3 regions of the Amycolatopsis ultiminotia genome follow, and region 2 is predicted to be linked to each of the others. Evidence: riboswitches for the same ligand, from Rfam matches in the RefSeq annotation. Region 2 holds a riboswitch; each other region holds the start of a gene.
What was found. A riboswitch is a leader RNA that binds a small molecule or an ion and turns the genes downstream of it on or off. The one in region 2 is predicted to bind cobalamin.

Region 1 (5,048 bases), on a different contig from region 2:
AGGTGCGCACCTTCGCGCACGTCACCGGCGGTGGGCTCGAAGCCAACCTCGCCCGCGTGATGCCGCGTGGACTGCTCGCCCGCCTCGAGCGCGGCTCCTGGACGCCGGCGGCGGTGTTCGCGCTGATCGGCCAGCGCGGCAAGGTCGAGCGGTCCGAGCTGGAGAAGACGTTCAACATGGGCGTCGGCATGGTCGCGATCGTGGCCGCGGAGGACGTGGACCGGGCGCTGGCCGTGCTCACCGCGCGGCACGTGCCGGCGTGGGTGCTCGGCGAGGTGCAGCCTGCCGAGGATCCGGACGGACCGCGCGCCGAACTCGCCGGCGACCACCCGCGGTTCTGAAACCGGTTGCCGCACCCTGCGACACTGGACGACGTGGCTGAGGACGTGCCAGTCGGCTCCCGGTTCGTGATCCCGGGCGTCGAGCTGAGGGAGCGGTTCTCCCGGTCGTCCGGACCGGGCGGACAGGGCGTGAACACCACGGATTCGCGGGTCGAGCTGTCCTACGACATCGCCGCGTCCGAGGTGATCCCGCCCGCGCTCAAGGACCGGATCTGCGCGCGCCTCGGAAACCGACTGGTCGACGGGGTGCTCACCATCGCCGCCAGCGAACACCGCTCGCAGCTGATGAACCGCGACGCCGCCCGCGAACGCCTCGTCGATCAGCTGCTGAAGGCCGCCGCCGCACCCCCTCCGAAACGGCGTCCCACCAAACCCTCCCGTGGTTCGAAGGAACGCAGGCTGGCGGCGAAGAAGCGCCGCGGCGAAGTGAAACGCGGCCGCGGCGGGCGCTTCGACGACTAGGCGCCCCTCCGGCAGGTTGCCAGAGCACGATGGCGGCGATGGTGAGTACGGGCTGCGAATGCGCCTTGTCTGCGATCGCCGTCTCCGGTCTGGCGCAAGGGGTTTCACCGGCGTTCCGGGTGGCTGAGCCTGGCGTAGCGGTGGCTGGGCGCCGAGCGGGTGGTGTGCAGCTGGACCGGGGCCTCGCAGACGGTTCGCCGCACCTGTTGCGGGATCGGCGGTACCGGCAGGTCGAAGCGTTGCCAGCCGGGGCGGGTCAGTGCTGCGCCGAGTACCGCGCCGAGGGTGTTGAGCAGGACGTCGTCGGTCGAGGTGACGCGGCCGTTGTGCAGTACCAGCTGGATCGCCTCCACCAGCACCGAACCGGCGAGTGCGAGCAGCGCGATCCGGCCGACCGAGCGCAGCCGCCGCGCCCGCAGTGGCAGCAGCGCACCCAGCGGGCACAGCAGGAGCAGGTTGCCGATCACTTGCCAGGGAGAACCGTCGCCGGAGAGCGCGGTGCCGAGGTCGGCGCCGGGAACCAGGTCGAGTGTGCTGCCGCCGGCCGTGCCGACCGGCATCGTCACCAGCAGCAGCACCAGCCCGCCGACCGTCGTGATCAGCACGTCGACGCCTGCGGTCGCGGAAGCGTGGGCAAGGCTGGCGCCACTTCTTCGGCGCCGCCGGAGTGCGAGCAGTGGCCAGCAGAGCAACGCGTAAGGCAGCGCGATCGCGGTGGCCGGAATGATCCCCCAGAAGGCGCGCAGCAGGGCTCCCATGCGCTTCCCTTCTCGAACCCCTCACCGAAACTGCTTCTTCCCCGCCCCCAAGATCACCATCGCAGCACAAGATCCCCCCGGCATGTCCAGACCCCGCACTATGCGGTGAACTTTTCCGGTGGCGCGAAACGGAGTTCCGTGCTTGCGCAGTCCATAGTGGAGCGGAAAACCCTTGCTCCACAGGGGAGAATGCGGGTTTGTCAGCCGGCCAGCGCGCGTGCTTGATCGATGATCCGGGTCAGGTGCAGACCCCGGTGCACATCACACGGGTGCGTGGTGATTCCACTCGAGACCATCGCCGCGAAATCATCCAGCAGTGCGGTGTATGAGTCGCCGGCAGTACCCGCGCGGCCCAACGTCCGGTAGCCGTGGTCGCCGTACACCGCGACCTCCACGACTGTCGGCTGCACCGGCAACCGCAGCGTGAGCGTCGCGGTGCTGCTCGCGCCGCCCTTGTGGGCGAGCAGCACCTGCCAGAGGTCGTCTTCAGCACGGTGCGCCGCAAGGACTTCGGTGATCGGGCCGAGTGCGGCGTCGAGCAGGTCGAACGCATGCGGTCCGACGTCCGCGAGCGCGCCACCCTCGGCGGACAGCCGCCAGGCCGACGTCGCGTACCGGCCGCTGAGCAGCGCGCCGGACAGCCACCGCGCGCCGCCACCACGCCAGCCGCCTGCCTGCGTGACGCCGTCCAGCCAGTCGCGGGTCTGCTGGGCGAACCGCAGGGTGAGCATCACGAGCGAGGCGACCCCGGCGGCGGTCACCGCGTCGGCCAGCCGCTGTGCGCCGGCCAGGTCGGCGGCGATCGGCTTCTCCAGGATCAGGTGCTTGCCCGCCTCCGCGGCGCGGGTCGCGATCTCCGCCTGCACGGCGGGCGGTACCGCGAAGGCGAGCGCGTCGACCTGCTCGAACAGCTCGTCGAGGTCGGTGGCGGGGACGGCGTCGTAGGCCTGAGCGAGTGCCGTGGCGGCTTCGTGGCGGCGGCTCCACACCGCACTGAGCACGGTGCCGGGGTGCTCTGCCAGCCCGGGAGCATGCACCGTGGTCGCCCACGGTCCGGTTCCGACGAGGCCGACGCGCAGCTGTCCGAGTCCCACCTCCGGAAGTGTAGGTGTGGCCGCCGTCGCTTCCGATGGGTACCTGCGGTGGGTTAACGTCAACAGGTTCTACGCCACGAACGGGGGAAGCCGGTGCGAATCCGGCGCTGGCCCGCAACCGTGAGCGGCCCTTCCGGGCCGTGAGCCGGATCGCCCGTCGTGGTCCGATCGATGCGAGGTTCATCAGACATGCGGTTCCTGCACGTGCGCCACTGGGGGCGAGTCCTCGCCGGGTGCGCACTTCTGATCGGCACCGGGCTGAGCGGGGCAGGCACGGCTTCGGCCACCGTGCCCGGTAAGGGCAGCCAGGGGTACTGCCCGGACGGCAACGGGGTCACCGTGGTCGTCGACTTCCAGGGCCTCGGCGGCGATCCGCTCATCCGCTGCGCGCCGGGGCCGCAGGAAAACGGGGTCACCGCCCTGCAGAACGCCGGGCTCGAGCTGGCCGGTACCGGCAAGTACGGCCTGTCGCTGATCTGCCGGATCGAGCGCAAACCGGCCGACCAGTCCTGCACCGACATGCCGCCGGAAAACGCCACCTGGAGCTTCTGGACCGCCACGAACGGCGGGAAGTGGGCCGCCAGCCAGGTCGGTGTGCAGAGCTGGCAGCCGCCTGCGGGCAGTTTCGAGGGTTGGTCCTTCGCGATCGACAAGTCCTACACCGACTACCCGCCACCGCGCACGGCTCCGGTGCGCAAGGCGAACGCGCCCGCGCCCGCGCCCGCCGCGGCACAAACGGCTACTTCGGACAGCGGGTTTCCGTGGGGGCTGGTGATCGGCATCGTGGTGGTCGTGCTGATCGCTGCGGCCGGGGTGGTCACCGCGGTCCGGCGCCGGCGTGGCACGGCCTAGTCCCCGTGCGCTGCATCCCGGCGCGTGGTGGGTGTGGGCGCTCGCGCTCGCAGTCGTCGCGAGCCGGACCACCAACCCGCTCCTGCTGCTACTGGTGATCGCGGTGGCCGGGCTCGTGGTGGTGGCCCGCCGCGGCGACGCGCCGTGGGCGCTGGCCTTCCGGATGTATGCACTCGTCGCCGCGGTGATCCTGGTGTCCCGGGTGCTGTTCCGGATCCTGATCGGCGGCGAGGACGGTGGGCACGTGCTGTTCACCCTGCCCACCATTCCGCTGCCCGCCGCGGCCGCCGGGATCGAACTGCTCGGTCCCACCTCCGCCGAGGAACTGCTCGGCGGCTGCTACGACGGCCTGCGGCTGGCCACGATCGTGCTCTGCGTCGGTGCCGCGAACGCGCTGGCGAACCCGAAACGCTTGCTGAAGGCGGTGCCGGGCGCGTTGTACGAGGTGGGCACTGCGGTCACCGTCGCGCTGTCGGTCGCACCGCAGCTGGTGGAGAGCGTGCAGCGGGTGCGGCGGGCTCGACGGCTGCGTGCCGGACGGACTCGCGGCCTGCGGTTCGTGAAGGGGATCTTCGTGCCGGTGCTTGCCGACGCCATGGACCGGTCGCTGCAGCTGGCGGCGGCGATGGATTCGCGAGGCTACGGCCGCCGCGGTTACCTCGGACGGCGGGTCCGGGTGCTGATCGCGGTCTGCGTGCTCGCCGGGCTGGTCGGGGTTTCGGTGGGGGTGTACGGCGTGCTGGACGGTTCGGCGTCCTGGCTCGGGGTGCCGATGCTGCTGGCCGGGCTGGTCGTGGCAGGCGCCGGATTCGTGCTCGGCGGCAGGCAGGTGCGCCGGACGACCTACCGGCCCGATCCGTGGCGGCTGCCGGAAACGCTGGTCGCATTGTGCGGGGTGGCCGGGTGCGTGCTCGTGCTGGTGGCCGATCCGGTCACGCTGGCGACCCCGGCGTCCCCGCCGACCTGGCCCGAGCTGCCGGTACTGCCGGCGGTGGCGGTGTTGCTCTGCGTGCTGCCTGCCTGGCTCGCGCCGCGTCCGGCGCTCGTCTCGGAGGTCGCCCGATGATCGAGTTCTCGCACGTTGGCGTCACTTACGAAGGGGCGCACCGGCCGGTGCTCACCGATGTCGGCTTCGAGGTCGAGGAGGGCGAGCTGTGCCTGGTCGCCGGGCGCACCGGGGTCGGCAAGTCGACTCTGCTCGGCGCGATGAACGGGCTCGTCCCGCACTTCACCGGCGGACGGCTCACCGGCCGGGTGCGGGTGGCCGGGCTCGACACCGCGGAGCATCCGCCGCGCGAGCTGGCCGAGGTCGTCGGCGTGGTCGGACAGGACCCGCCGGCCGGGTTCGTCACCGACACCGTGGAGGAGGAACTGGCCTACGCGATGGAGCAGCTGGCCGTGCCGCCGGACGTGATGCGCAGGCGGGTCGAGGAAACCCTCGACCTGCTCGGCATCGCCGAGCTGCGCGACCGTCCATTGCGGACGTTGTCCGGCGGGCAGCAGCAGCGGGTGGCGATCGGCTCGGTGCTCACCGCGCATCC
Region 2 (5,048 bases):
CGGTGATCGCGTCCGGCAGTCCGCTCAGATCGTCGCACACGACCATGAGCACGTCGGCGACACCGCGATTCTTGAGTTCGGTGAGCACGTGCAGCAAGTACTGTGCGCCGGCGCCGTCGCCGGCCCACAACCCGAGGATGTCTCGGCGGCCTTCGCAGGTCACCGCCAGCGCGACATAGATCGGCCGGTTGGCGGCCTTGCCGTCGGTGGATCTTCACGTGGATCGCGTCGATGAAGATCACTGGGTAGACCGCCAGGTCTACCATCAGGGTTTCGCCGACTCGTTGGATGTGCTCGCCGCCATCTGCAAGGCTCATCCCCGCTCCGCCCGCGCAGCCTGCACGACATGGTCGACGGATACGTCACCGCCGCCCACTGCGATCACCCGGAAACCGGCTGCGCGTCAGCCGCCCTGGCAGCTGACACCGGACGCCACGGCGTCGCAGCCCAGGTCGAGTACCAGAGCGGGCTTGAGGGCTACATCAGTGCCATCACCGCGATGCTGCTCGATCGCGCGCACCAATCCGGCACCGAACTGAGCGTGGCGGAAGCCCGAAAGCAGGCAGTAGCACTGTTCTGCCAGACGGTCGGCGCGCTAGTGGTCTCCCGCGCTGTCGCCGAGGTCGATCCCGGACTGTCCGACGAGGTCCTGACAGCCAACCGCAGGCAGCTCAAGCAGTGATAGAGGAGGCCCTGGGTGGGCCCGACATCTGCGGTCCGGAAGGCGATCAGCACGCCAAACGCAGTTGCGTGTGTTGCGCACCTACCTGTTTCGCGCTGCCTGCGCCGAACGTATGGGTGGCACGACTCGCTGCGGTCACACTTTGCTGCGCATGGGCACCGGAAAGGGATGCGCCCTCGAAGGCCACCTGTCGCTACGCACCATCGCCCACCATTGCAACCCGTCCCGGGTTGACCCCGGCGAGGGGGAGGCTCGGCTCTCAACACACGCAACCGGACATCCTGGCCGGCGTAATCCGCGAGCACAGATCACCTGTCGTCCGATGCCCTCGGCCGGACTGCGCTAGCCGAGGTCGAGGTGGCGCTGCTGGGAGCGCCGCGATGACCAGGCTGTGGGAGTGGAGCCGTGCGGATCCGTGTCGGTAGTTGGGTTGATGATGTTAGCTGGCCGTTGGCGGTTCGTGCGGAACCGCAGAGCATGCAGTATGGGCTCCACGTGCCGTTCGTGTTTATCGAGGTCATGCAGCTGTTGGTCGTGATCGTGCCGGCGAACTGTCCGGAAGCGGTAGGGACACCAAAACGCTTGCCACGTTCTCGGCCGTTGACGCCGGGCTCGGGCCGCTCGGCGCGGGGCGGCGGGCATTGAGACGGTGTACCTCCTGCTGGTGCTGGCTGAGCGTGTTTTCGGCACGGAGTTCGGGCAAGTACCACGGCTACCTCTCCTACGTGCCGGGCGCGCCGCTGCTGGACAACCTCCGCCGCTCACCGTCTTTACGCGGCTGACGTCGACTGTGGGCTGGGATACCGGCCGCGCGACCACCAACACCGTCGCGATCTCCGTCCTCGGCCGGTTTATCTACGGGACAGGCCTTTCCTTGATCCGCCACTCAGATGAGGGGTACGGCACGCTCGACATGGTAGGACTTCCTACTTTATGGTGTCCTCAGGTCTGCGGTGCAGGGAAGCCGGTGTGAGTCCGGCGCGGTCCCGCCACTGTGACCGGGTAGTGCCGCCTCACGAGGAGTGGTCACTGGCGGGAGCCGGGAAGGCCGGGGCGGTGCGGATCCGGGAGCCAGGATACCGGCCGCAGGTGTCCGTGTTCGTCCACGAGGATGGAGCTGAACGCATGTGGCTGATACCTGCCTGCGTGAAAGATGCTGTGCCACCGCGAGATCCGTTGGCTGATCCGCGGTAGTTCCTTCGGCTTCGCCTGCCCGCGTACCTCGGTGCCCGGGTGGCTCCGTCCTGCGTTCCTTCGCGAAAGGCTGGCCCATGACCCCTGAACTCACCCATTTCGTCGGCGGCAAACTGGTTCCGGGCACGTCCGGGCGGTTCGCCGACGTCTCCGACCCCAGTACCGGTGCCGTGCAGGCGCGCGTCCCGCTCGCCTCGGCTGCCGAGGTCACCGCTGTGGTGGACGCGGCCGCCGAGGCCCAGCGCGAGTGGGCGCGGTGGAACCCACAGCGTCGCGCCCGCGTGCTCATGAAGTTCCTCGACCTGGTCCGCGCCGACGAAGATCGCTTGGCGCGGCTGCTTTCTTCCGAACACGGCAAGACGGTGGCCGACGCGCGCGGCGACATTCAGCGTGGGCTGGAGGTGGTGGAGTTCGCCGTCGGGATTCCGCATCTGCTCAAGGGCGAGTTCAGTGACAGCGCGGGCACGGGGATCGACGTGTATTCGATGCGCCAGCCGCTGGGGGTAGTCGCGGGCATTACGCCGTTCAACTTTCCGGCGATGATTCCCTTGTGGAAGGCGGCACCGGCGATCGCGTGTGGCAACGCGTTCGTGCTCAAACCGTCCGAACGCGACCCGTCCGTGCCGTTGCGGCTGGCGGAGCTGTTCGGGGAGGCGGGTCTGCCGCCGGGGGTGTTCTCCGTGGTCAACGGTGACAAGGAGGCCGTGGACACGCTGCTGGTGGATCCTCGGGTGGAGGCGCTGGGGTTCGTGGGTTCGTCGGACATCGCGCAGTACGTGTACGAGCAGGCCGCCGCGCACGGTAAGCGCGCGCAGTGCTTCGGCGGGGCGAAGAATCACATGATCGTGATGCCTGACGCCGACCTGGATCAGGCTGTGGAAGCCCTTATCGGGGCGGGTTACGGCTCGGCTGGTGAGCGGTGCATGGCGATCACGGTCGCGGTGCCGGTCGGGGAGGCCACGGCTGACGCTCTGGTGGAACGGCTGGCCAAGCGAGTGCGGGGCCTGAAGGTCGGGGCGTCGCTGGATGAGAGTGTCGACTTCGGACCGCTGGTGAGCGCGGCCGCGGTGCAACGCGTGCGGGACTACCTCGACATCGGGATCGCCGAAGGTGCAGAGCTGGTCGTGGACGGCCGGGACCTCACGGTTCCCGGTCATGAGAACGGGTTCTTCCTCGGCGGCTGCCTGTTCGATCGGGTGCGGCCGGAGATGCGGATCTACCGTGAGGAGATCTTCGGCCCGGTGCTGTGCATCGCCCGTGCGGCCGATTACGAGGAAGCGTTGCGGTTGCCGAGCGAGCATGAGTACGGCAACGGTGTCGCGATCTTCACTCGTGACGGCGACACCGCGCGTGACTTCACCGCGCGGGTGAACACCGGCATGGTCGGGGTGAACGTGCCGATCCCGGTGCCGATCGCCTATCACACGTTCGGCGGCTGGAAGCGTTCCGGCTTCGGCGACCTCAATCAGCACGGCCCGGACTCGGTGCGATTTTACACCAAGACCAAGACTGTGACGTCGCGCTGGCCCTCGGGGGCCAAGGAAAGCGCGAGCTTCGTCATGCCGACGATGGCGTAGACGATGCGCCTCACGGAAGAACAACGAGCGCTGCGGGATACGGCGGCCGAGTTCGCGACCGAGCATCTGGCCCCGCGCGCGCTGGAGTGGGACCGGGACAAGCACTTCCCAGCCGGCATGTTACGCAAGGCGGCCGGGGTCGGGTTCGGTGGGCTGTACCTGCCCGAGGACGTCGGCGGCAGCGAGCTGGGCCGCCTCGACGGGGTGCTGGTCTTCGAGGCGCTTGCCGGTGGGTGCCCGTCGATTGCCGCGTACGTGTCGATCCACAACATGGTCACGGCGATGATCGACCAGTTCGGCGATGACGCGCAGCGGCGCCGGTACCTGCCGCGGATGGCCACTATGGAGGATCTGGGCAGCTACTGTCTCACAGAGCCCGGGGCCGGGTCGGACGCCGCGGCGTTGATTACGCGGGCCCGGCGCGAGGGCGACGAGTACGTGCTTGACGGGGTGAAGCAGTTCATCTCGGGTGCCGGCACGTCGGCGGTCTACGTGGTTCTCGCTCGCACCGGAGGCCCTGGTGCGCACGGGATCTCTGCGTTCATCGTCGAACGGGACACACCCGGGCTGAGGTTCGGGCCCAACGAGGCCAAGATGGGCTGGAACGCCCAGCCCACCTGCCAGGTCGTGTTCGACGGCGTGCGCGTGTCGGCCATGGCACTGCTCGGCGGCGAAGGCGGCGGTTTCCGGGTCGCCATGTCCGCATTGGACGGTGGACGGCTCAACATCGCCGCCTGCTCGCTCGGCGGCGCGCAGACGGCGCTGGGCAAGGCCGTGCGGCATTTGACCGAGCGCTCCGCGTTCGGTGCGCCGCTGGGGGAGGCGCAGGCGCTGCGGTTCCGGCTTGCCGACATGCGCACCGAGCTGGAGGCGGCCCGGACGCTGCTGTGGCGGGCCGCCGACGCCTACGACAGTGGGGATCCTGAGGCGACTGCGCTGTCGGCGATGGCGAAGCGGTTCTGTACCGACACCGGGTTCGATGTCGCTAACCAGGCGCTGCAGCTGCACGGCGGCTACGGCTACCTCGCGGAGTACGGGATCGAGAAGATCGTCCGTGACCTGCGGGTGCACCAGATCCTCGAAGGGACCAACGAAATCATGCGGGTCATCATCTCCCGCCGGATGCTGCAGGAGGCATCATGAGCGACGTCGAGTTCGTTGTCCACAGTGGCCTCGGTCGGATCACGCTGAACCGTCCGAAGGCCCTCAACGCCTTGACCCACGACATGGCTCGTGCTGTCACCGAGCACCTGCTGGAGTGGGCCGGCGACCCGGCCGTGCGGGCGGTCGTGGTGGACGGTGCCGGCGACCGTGGGTTGTGCGCCGGCGGGGACATCCGGTCGATCTACGACGACGCGCGAGCCGGCGGCGCGGCGTCGCTGGAGTTCTGGGCTGACGAGTATCGGATGAACGCGTTGATCGGGCGCTACCCGAAGCCGTATGTGGCGATCATGGACGGCATCGTGATGGGCGGCGGAGTCGGGATCTCCGCACACGGCAGCCACCGGGTCGTCACCGACCGGTCGCGGATAGCGATGCCGGAGGTCGGGATCGGGTTCGTCCCAGACGTCGGCGGCACGTTCCTGCTCTCGCAC
Region 3 (5,048 bases), on a different contig from region 2:
ACCGATCCCGACAATACAAGAGCGGACATCAGACTCAATGTCCGATGTCCGACATCCCCCAGCTGGGCAGAGATACCGACGGATCGTGCCTGACCTCGATGGACGCGGTCTACTGCCGCCGCGACCGGGAGAGCGACGGGAACCGATGCTCCTGTGCGAGAAGCCGATGCCGGATTCGGTTCCACGGCCCGAGCACGCTGAGCGTGCTGCTGAGCCGTTTCGACCGCGTCGCCGGCGAGACGTCACCGCCTTCAACGCCGAACTCCAGGAATGGCGCGACTTCCGCCGCCCGCATGGCGGACCCGACGGCGAGGCACCCGATGATCACACCCTCTCGGTGGTGTGTGCCGCGAGTGCCCGGAACTGGCTGGCGTGGAAGACCAGCGGGGGCCGCGTCGGGTCCGCACTGCATCCGAGCACTTCCAGGAGCACGAGTACGTGATCGCCTGCCTCGAGTTCCTCGTACACCCGGCAGTCCAGGAATGCGGTGGCGCTGGAGATGAACACGCTCCCCTCCACCGTGGCTTCCCAGCCGATTCCGCGGAAGCGATCACCGTCTCGGCTCGACAATTGCCGAGCGCTCCCGATGTCGCCTGCGGCCAGGACGCTGAGCCCCAATCGCCGACGGGGGCGTAGTTCAGGCCACGTTCTCGAGGTGTGCTGGACGCAGACGGACACGAGCGGCGGCGCCAACGAGACCGAGGTGAACGAGTTCAGGAAAAAGCCCGATGGAACACCGCCACTCGTCGCCGCCAAGGCCACCGCCCCGGACGGGAAGCATCCGACCGCCTGCCGGAGTGACCGTCCGGGGTCGCCGGCAGTCCTCATTTCGAGCATGTCAATCCTCCTGGCGCACCGAGCCCGAGTCGCCGAGCACCCACGTCACAGCATCGCGCCGGTCACCTCGAGACCGAGCGCGTCCCGGCCGAACATCGCAAGCGCGCTTTCCACGTCGTTGACCACGTGGCCCCGTCCGGTGTGCACATCCCGCCAGATGCGCTCGAGTGCGCCACCGGATCGCATCGCGCTGCCACCCGCGTTCTCCATCACCAGGTCGACCGCACCGACGGCCCGCTCCGTGGCAAGCGGCTGATCTCGCCTCAGCCGCGTCCGCAGTCCCAGCGGCGTGTCCTCGCCCGATTCGGCGCACGTGTAGACATCTGCAACATTGCGCGTCAACTGCAGCCACGCCCCGTCGACCGCACTCGCCGCACGGGCAATGCGGACCTGCGCAAAGGGATCCTCGGCGACCCGTTGGTTGCCGACCACCCGGATGCGCTTGCGCGTGGCATCCAGATACGCCGCAAGGCCGGCCTCGGCCATCCCGACGATCGCAACCGAAATGGAGGTCGTGAAGATCGTGGCCAGCGGCATCCGGTACAGCGGCTCCGGGTTCACCGCGTGCCCCGGACACTCCGGCAGCGCCACTTGCGCCGCACTCAACGTCCGATGCTCCGGCACGAAGACCTCGGCGATGTGCAGATCGTTGCTCCCGGTGCCCCGCAGTCCGACGGCGTGCCACACGTCCTCAACGACGAAATCGCTCTGCGGCACCAGGAACGTTCGAACGTGCGACGGCGTGCCGCCGCCCTCCTGCACCACCGCGCCGACCAGCGCCCACCCAACGTGGTCGCTCCCCGAGGAGAAGCCCCACCGGCCGCTGAGCCGGTAACCTCCCTCGACACGGTGCGCGGTACCCGAGGGTGCCAAGGATGAACACACGACCGCGTCGAGATCGTCGATCAAGCCGCCGGCGGCCCAGGTCGGCCGTCGGCAATCCCGTCCCGCTAGGAAACATCCCTCAGGAGCGTCCGGGGGCTAGTGCTCACCCCTTCGCCTTGCCCATGTTCGCCTGCACAGCTTGGATCGCATCCTGGGTGCGCGGGTCGCGAAACAGCTTGCCCTGCGGCGGCCGGGTCACAGAGGCACAGAGGCACAGAACATCGAAGCTTTTCAAGTCACACTCCCGCTCGTTTGAGACGCACACGTGGGAACTCGTCAACCTCGCGGCGCCGCGGGCAACCGACGGCAACGCAGAGGCAAACGCAATGCGACCGAATCCCGCGGCAGGCGCGTGAACACCTTGCCGAGCGGCTCGTTTGCCGTCTGCGGAAGCCACAAGCTTCACCGGAAGAACCTATGTTTACTGAGGTGCGGGTTCAGCTGGACAGGTTGTTCGTCCGAAACCTCGACACGCCTCGTCGCATCATCGAGACCGGTTTCGACCTCACCGGTCAGGTTCAGGGCAGGTCCACGGAGGCTCCGGCGAGCACTCATGCGGGCACCCGGCAGAAATCCGAGCGTCGAGCGATCGGCCGCAAGGCGACGAGCGAGGCGACCATACAGGCACTCCGAGCCGGAGAGCGACGCCCGGCAGCACACTGGCGACAGGCTTCGAGATGGTCTTCGGTATGCGCTTTGGGGGAGATTTCCGGCACAGTCGACATAGTTGGACTTCCTACTATATGGTGTCCTCAGGTCTGCGGTGCAGGGAAGCCGGTGCGAGTCCGGTGCGGTCCCGCCACTGTGACCGGGGAGCGGTGTTCCACCGGGAAGACGGCCACTGGCGCGAGCCGGGAAGGCCTGGGGCGCCGCGGATCCGGGAGCCAGGATACCGGCCGCAGATGTCCGTGTTCGTCCACGAGGATGGAGCTGAACGCATGCGGATTCTTCCTGCCTGCGCGAAAGACGCCGGACCACCGCCGCACCGGCGGTAGTTCAGCCTGCCCGTCGACCCGGCCACCACCTGTGCGCCCCGGGCAGTCCGTCCTGCGCTCTCGCGAAAGGCGTTTCATGACCACCGAACTCCAGCACTTCGTCGGCGGCAAACCCGTTCCCGGCACCTCGGGGCGGTTCTCCGACGTCTTCGACCCCAGTACCGGCGCCGTCCAGGCCAGGGTGCCGCTCGCCTCCGCCGGGGAGGTCGCCGCCGCGGTCGGCGTCGCGGCCGATGCCCAGCTCGAGTGGGCGCGCTGGAACCCACAGCGCCGCGCCCGTGTGCTGATGCGGTTCCTCGATCTTGTCCGGTCCGAAGAGGACAGTCTGGCGCGGATGCTTTCCGCGGAGCACGGCAAAACGGTCGCCGACGCCCGCGGTGACCTGCAGCGCGGTCTGGAAGTCGTCGAGTTCGCGATCGGGATCCCGCACCTGCTCAAGGGCGAGTTCACCGACTCCGCAGGCACCGGCATCGACGTCTACTCCATGCGCCAGCCGCTTGGTGTCGTCGCCGGGATCACGCCGTTCAATTTCCCCGCGATGATCCCGCTGTGGAAGGCCGCGCCCGCGATCGCGTGCGGCAACGCCTTCGTGCTCAAGCCGTCCGAACGCGACCCCTCGGTGCCGCTGCGGCTGGCCGAGCTGTTCGGCGAGGCCGGGCTGCCGCCGGGTGTCTTCCAGGTGGTCAACGGCGACAAAGAAGCCGTCGACGCGCTGCTCACCGATCCCCGGGTCGAGGCGATCGGGTTCGTCGGCTCGTCGTCGATCGCCGAGTACATCTACACAACCGCTGCCGCACAAGGGAAACGCGCACAGTGCTTCGGCGGGGCCAAGAACCACCTGATCGTCATGCCCGACGCCGACCTCGACCAGGCCGTCGACGCGCTGATCGGCGCCGGCTACGGTTCCGCAGGCGAGCGCTGCATGGCGATTTCGGTCGCGGTGCCGGTCGGCGAGGCGACCGCCGGCGCGCTGGTGGCGCGACTAGCCGAACGCGTGAAGACGCTGAAGATCGGCCCCGCGCACGACGAGAGCGCCGACTTCGGTCCGCTGGTCACCGCCGAGGCCGTCCAGCGCGTCCGCGACTACCTCGAGGTCGGCATCGCCGAAGGCGCCGAACTGGTCGTCGACGGCCGCGGCCGGACCGTACCCGGTCACGAGAACGGTTTCTTCCTCGGCGGCTGCCTGTTCGACAACGTGACGCCGGACATGCGCATTTACCGGGAGGAGATCTTCGGCCCGGTCCTGTCGGTGGTGCGTGCCACCGATTACGAGGCGGCACTGCGGCTGCCGAGTGAACATCAGTACGGCAACGGCGTCGCGATCTTCACCCGCGACGGCGACACCGCCCGCGATTTCACCGCTCGCGTCAACACCGGCATGGTCGGCGTGAACGTGCCGATCCCGGTCCCGATCGCCTACCACACATTCCGCGGCTGGAAACGCTCCGGATTCGGCGACCTCAATCAGCACGGCCCCGATTCGGTCCGGTTTTACACCAAGACGAAGACCGTCACCTCGCGGTGGCCGTCGGGCATCAAGGAAGAAGCCTCGTTTGTCATCCCGACGATGGACTGAGGCAGGTCATGAGACTGACCGAAGAACAACGCGCACTGCGGGACACCGCCGCGGAGTTCGCGGCCGAACACCTCGCCCCGCACGCGGTGGAATGGGACCGGGCCAAGCACTTCCCGGTCGATGTACTGCGCAAAGCAGCACAGCTCGGCCTCGGCGGGATGTACCTGCCCGAGGACGTCGGCGGCTCCCGGCTCGGCCGGTTCGACGGGACGCTCGTGTTCGAAGCACTGGCCGCCGGATGTCCCTCGATCGCCGGCTACGTGTCCATCCACAACATGGTCACCACGATGATCAACCGGTTCGGCAATGCCGCCCAGCGCCACCGGTACCTGCCTCGTATGTCCACAATGGAGTCGCTGGGCAGCTACTGCCTCACCGAGCCCGGTACCGGTTCGGACGCCGCCGCTCTCGTGACCCGCGCACGGCGGGACGGAGACCAGTACGTCCTCGACGGGGTCAAGCAGTTCATCTCCGGTGCGGGCGCCTCCGACGTCTACGTCGTACTGGCCCGCACCGGTGGTCCCGGTCCGCACGGAATCTCCGCGTTCATCGTCGAACGGGACATCCCCGGGCTGTCGTTCGGCCCGAACGAGGTCAAGATGGGCTGGCACGCCCAGCCCACCCGGCAGGTTGTCTTCGAAAACGCCCGTGTCCCCGCGACGGCGCTGCTGGGCGAAGAAGGCGGCGGCTTCACGGTGGCGATGTCCGCTTTGGACGGTGGACGGCTGAACATCGCAGCGTGCTCACTGGGCGGG

Region 1: another riboswitch for cobalamin. It lies ahead of ABD793_RS23195 (hypothetical protein); the one in region 2 lies ahead of ABD793_RS00700 (CoA-acylating methylmalonate-semialdehyde dehydrogenase).
Region 3: another riboswitch for cobalamin. It lies ahead of ABD793_RS32975 (CoA-acylating methylmalonate-semialdehyde dehydrogenase); the one in region 2 lies ahead of ABD793_RS00700 (CoA-acylating methylmalonate-semialdehyde dehydrogenase).

Annotation. Positions count from the first base shown of each region.
Region 1 covers NZ_BAAAZN010000010.1:122,810-127,857, forward strand. Annotated here, with positions in the region: gene purM (phosphoribosylformylglycinamidine cyclo-ligase) at 1-341, shown strand, start outside; gene arfB (alternative ribosome rescue aminoacyl-tRNA hydrolase ArfB) at 375-803, shown strand; gene ABD793_RS23185 (VanZ family protein) at 908-1,561, opposite strand; gene ABD793_RS23190 (Gfo/Idh/MocA family protein) at 1,762-2,655, opposite strand; cobalamin riboswitch at 2,689-2,827, shown strand; gene ABD793_RS23195 (hypothetical protein) at 2,845-3,507, shown strand; gene ABD793_RS23200 (CbiQ family ECF transporter T component) at 3,494-4,573, shown strand; gene ABD793_RS23205 (ABC transporter ATP-binding protein) at 4,570-5,048, shown strand, end outside.
Region 2 covers NZ_BAAAZN010000001.1:144,042-149,089, forward strand. Annotated here, with positions in the region: partial or broken gene ABD793_RS00690 (IS256 family transposase) at 1-251, opposite strand, end outside; gene ABD793_RS00695 (hypothetical protein) at 347-682, shown strand; cobalamin riboswitch at 1,610-1,784, shown strand; gene ABD793_RS00700 (CoA-acylating methylmalonate-semialdehyde dehydrogenase) at 1,954-3,453, shown strand; gene ABD793_RS00705 (acyl-CoA dehydrogenase family protein) at 3,457-4,596, shown strand; gene ABD793_RS00710 (enoyl-CoA hydratase/isomerase family protein) at 4,593-5,048, shown strand, end outside.
Region 3 covers NZ_BAAAZN010000018.1:155,547-160,594, reverse strand. Annotated here, with positions in the region: partial or broken gene ABD793_RS42865 (alcohol dehydrogenase catalytic domain-containing protein) at 1-47, shown strand, start outside; gene ABD793_RS32990 (flavin reductase family protein) at 325-828, opposite strand; gene ABD793_RS32985 (acyl-CoA dehydrogenase family protein) at 883-1,602, opposite strand; gene ABD793_RS32980 (hypothetical protein) at 1,826-1,957, opposite strand; cobalamin riboswitch at 2,450-2,637, shown strand; gene ABD793_RS32975 (CoA-acylating methylmalonate-semialdehyde dehydrogenase) at 2,794-4,293, shown strand; gene ABD793_RS32970 (acyl-CoA dehydrogenase family protein) at 4,302-5,048, shown strand, end outside.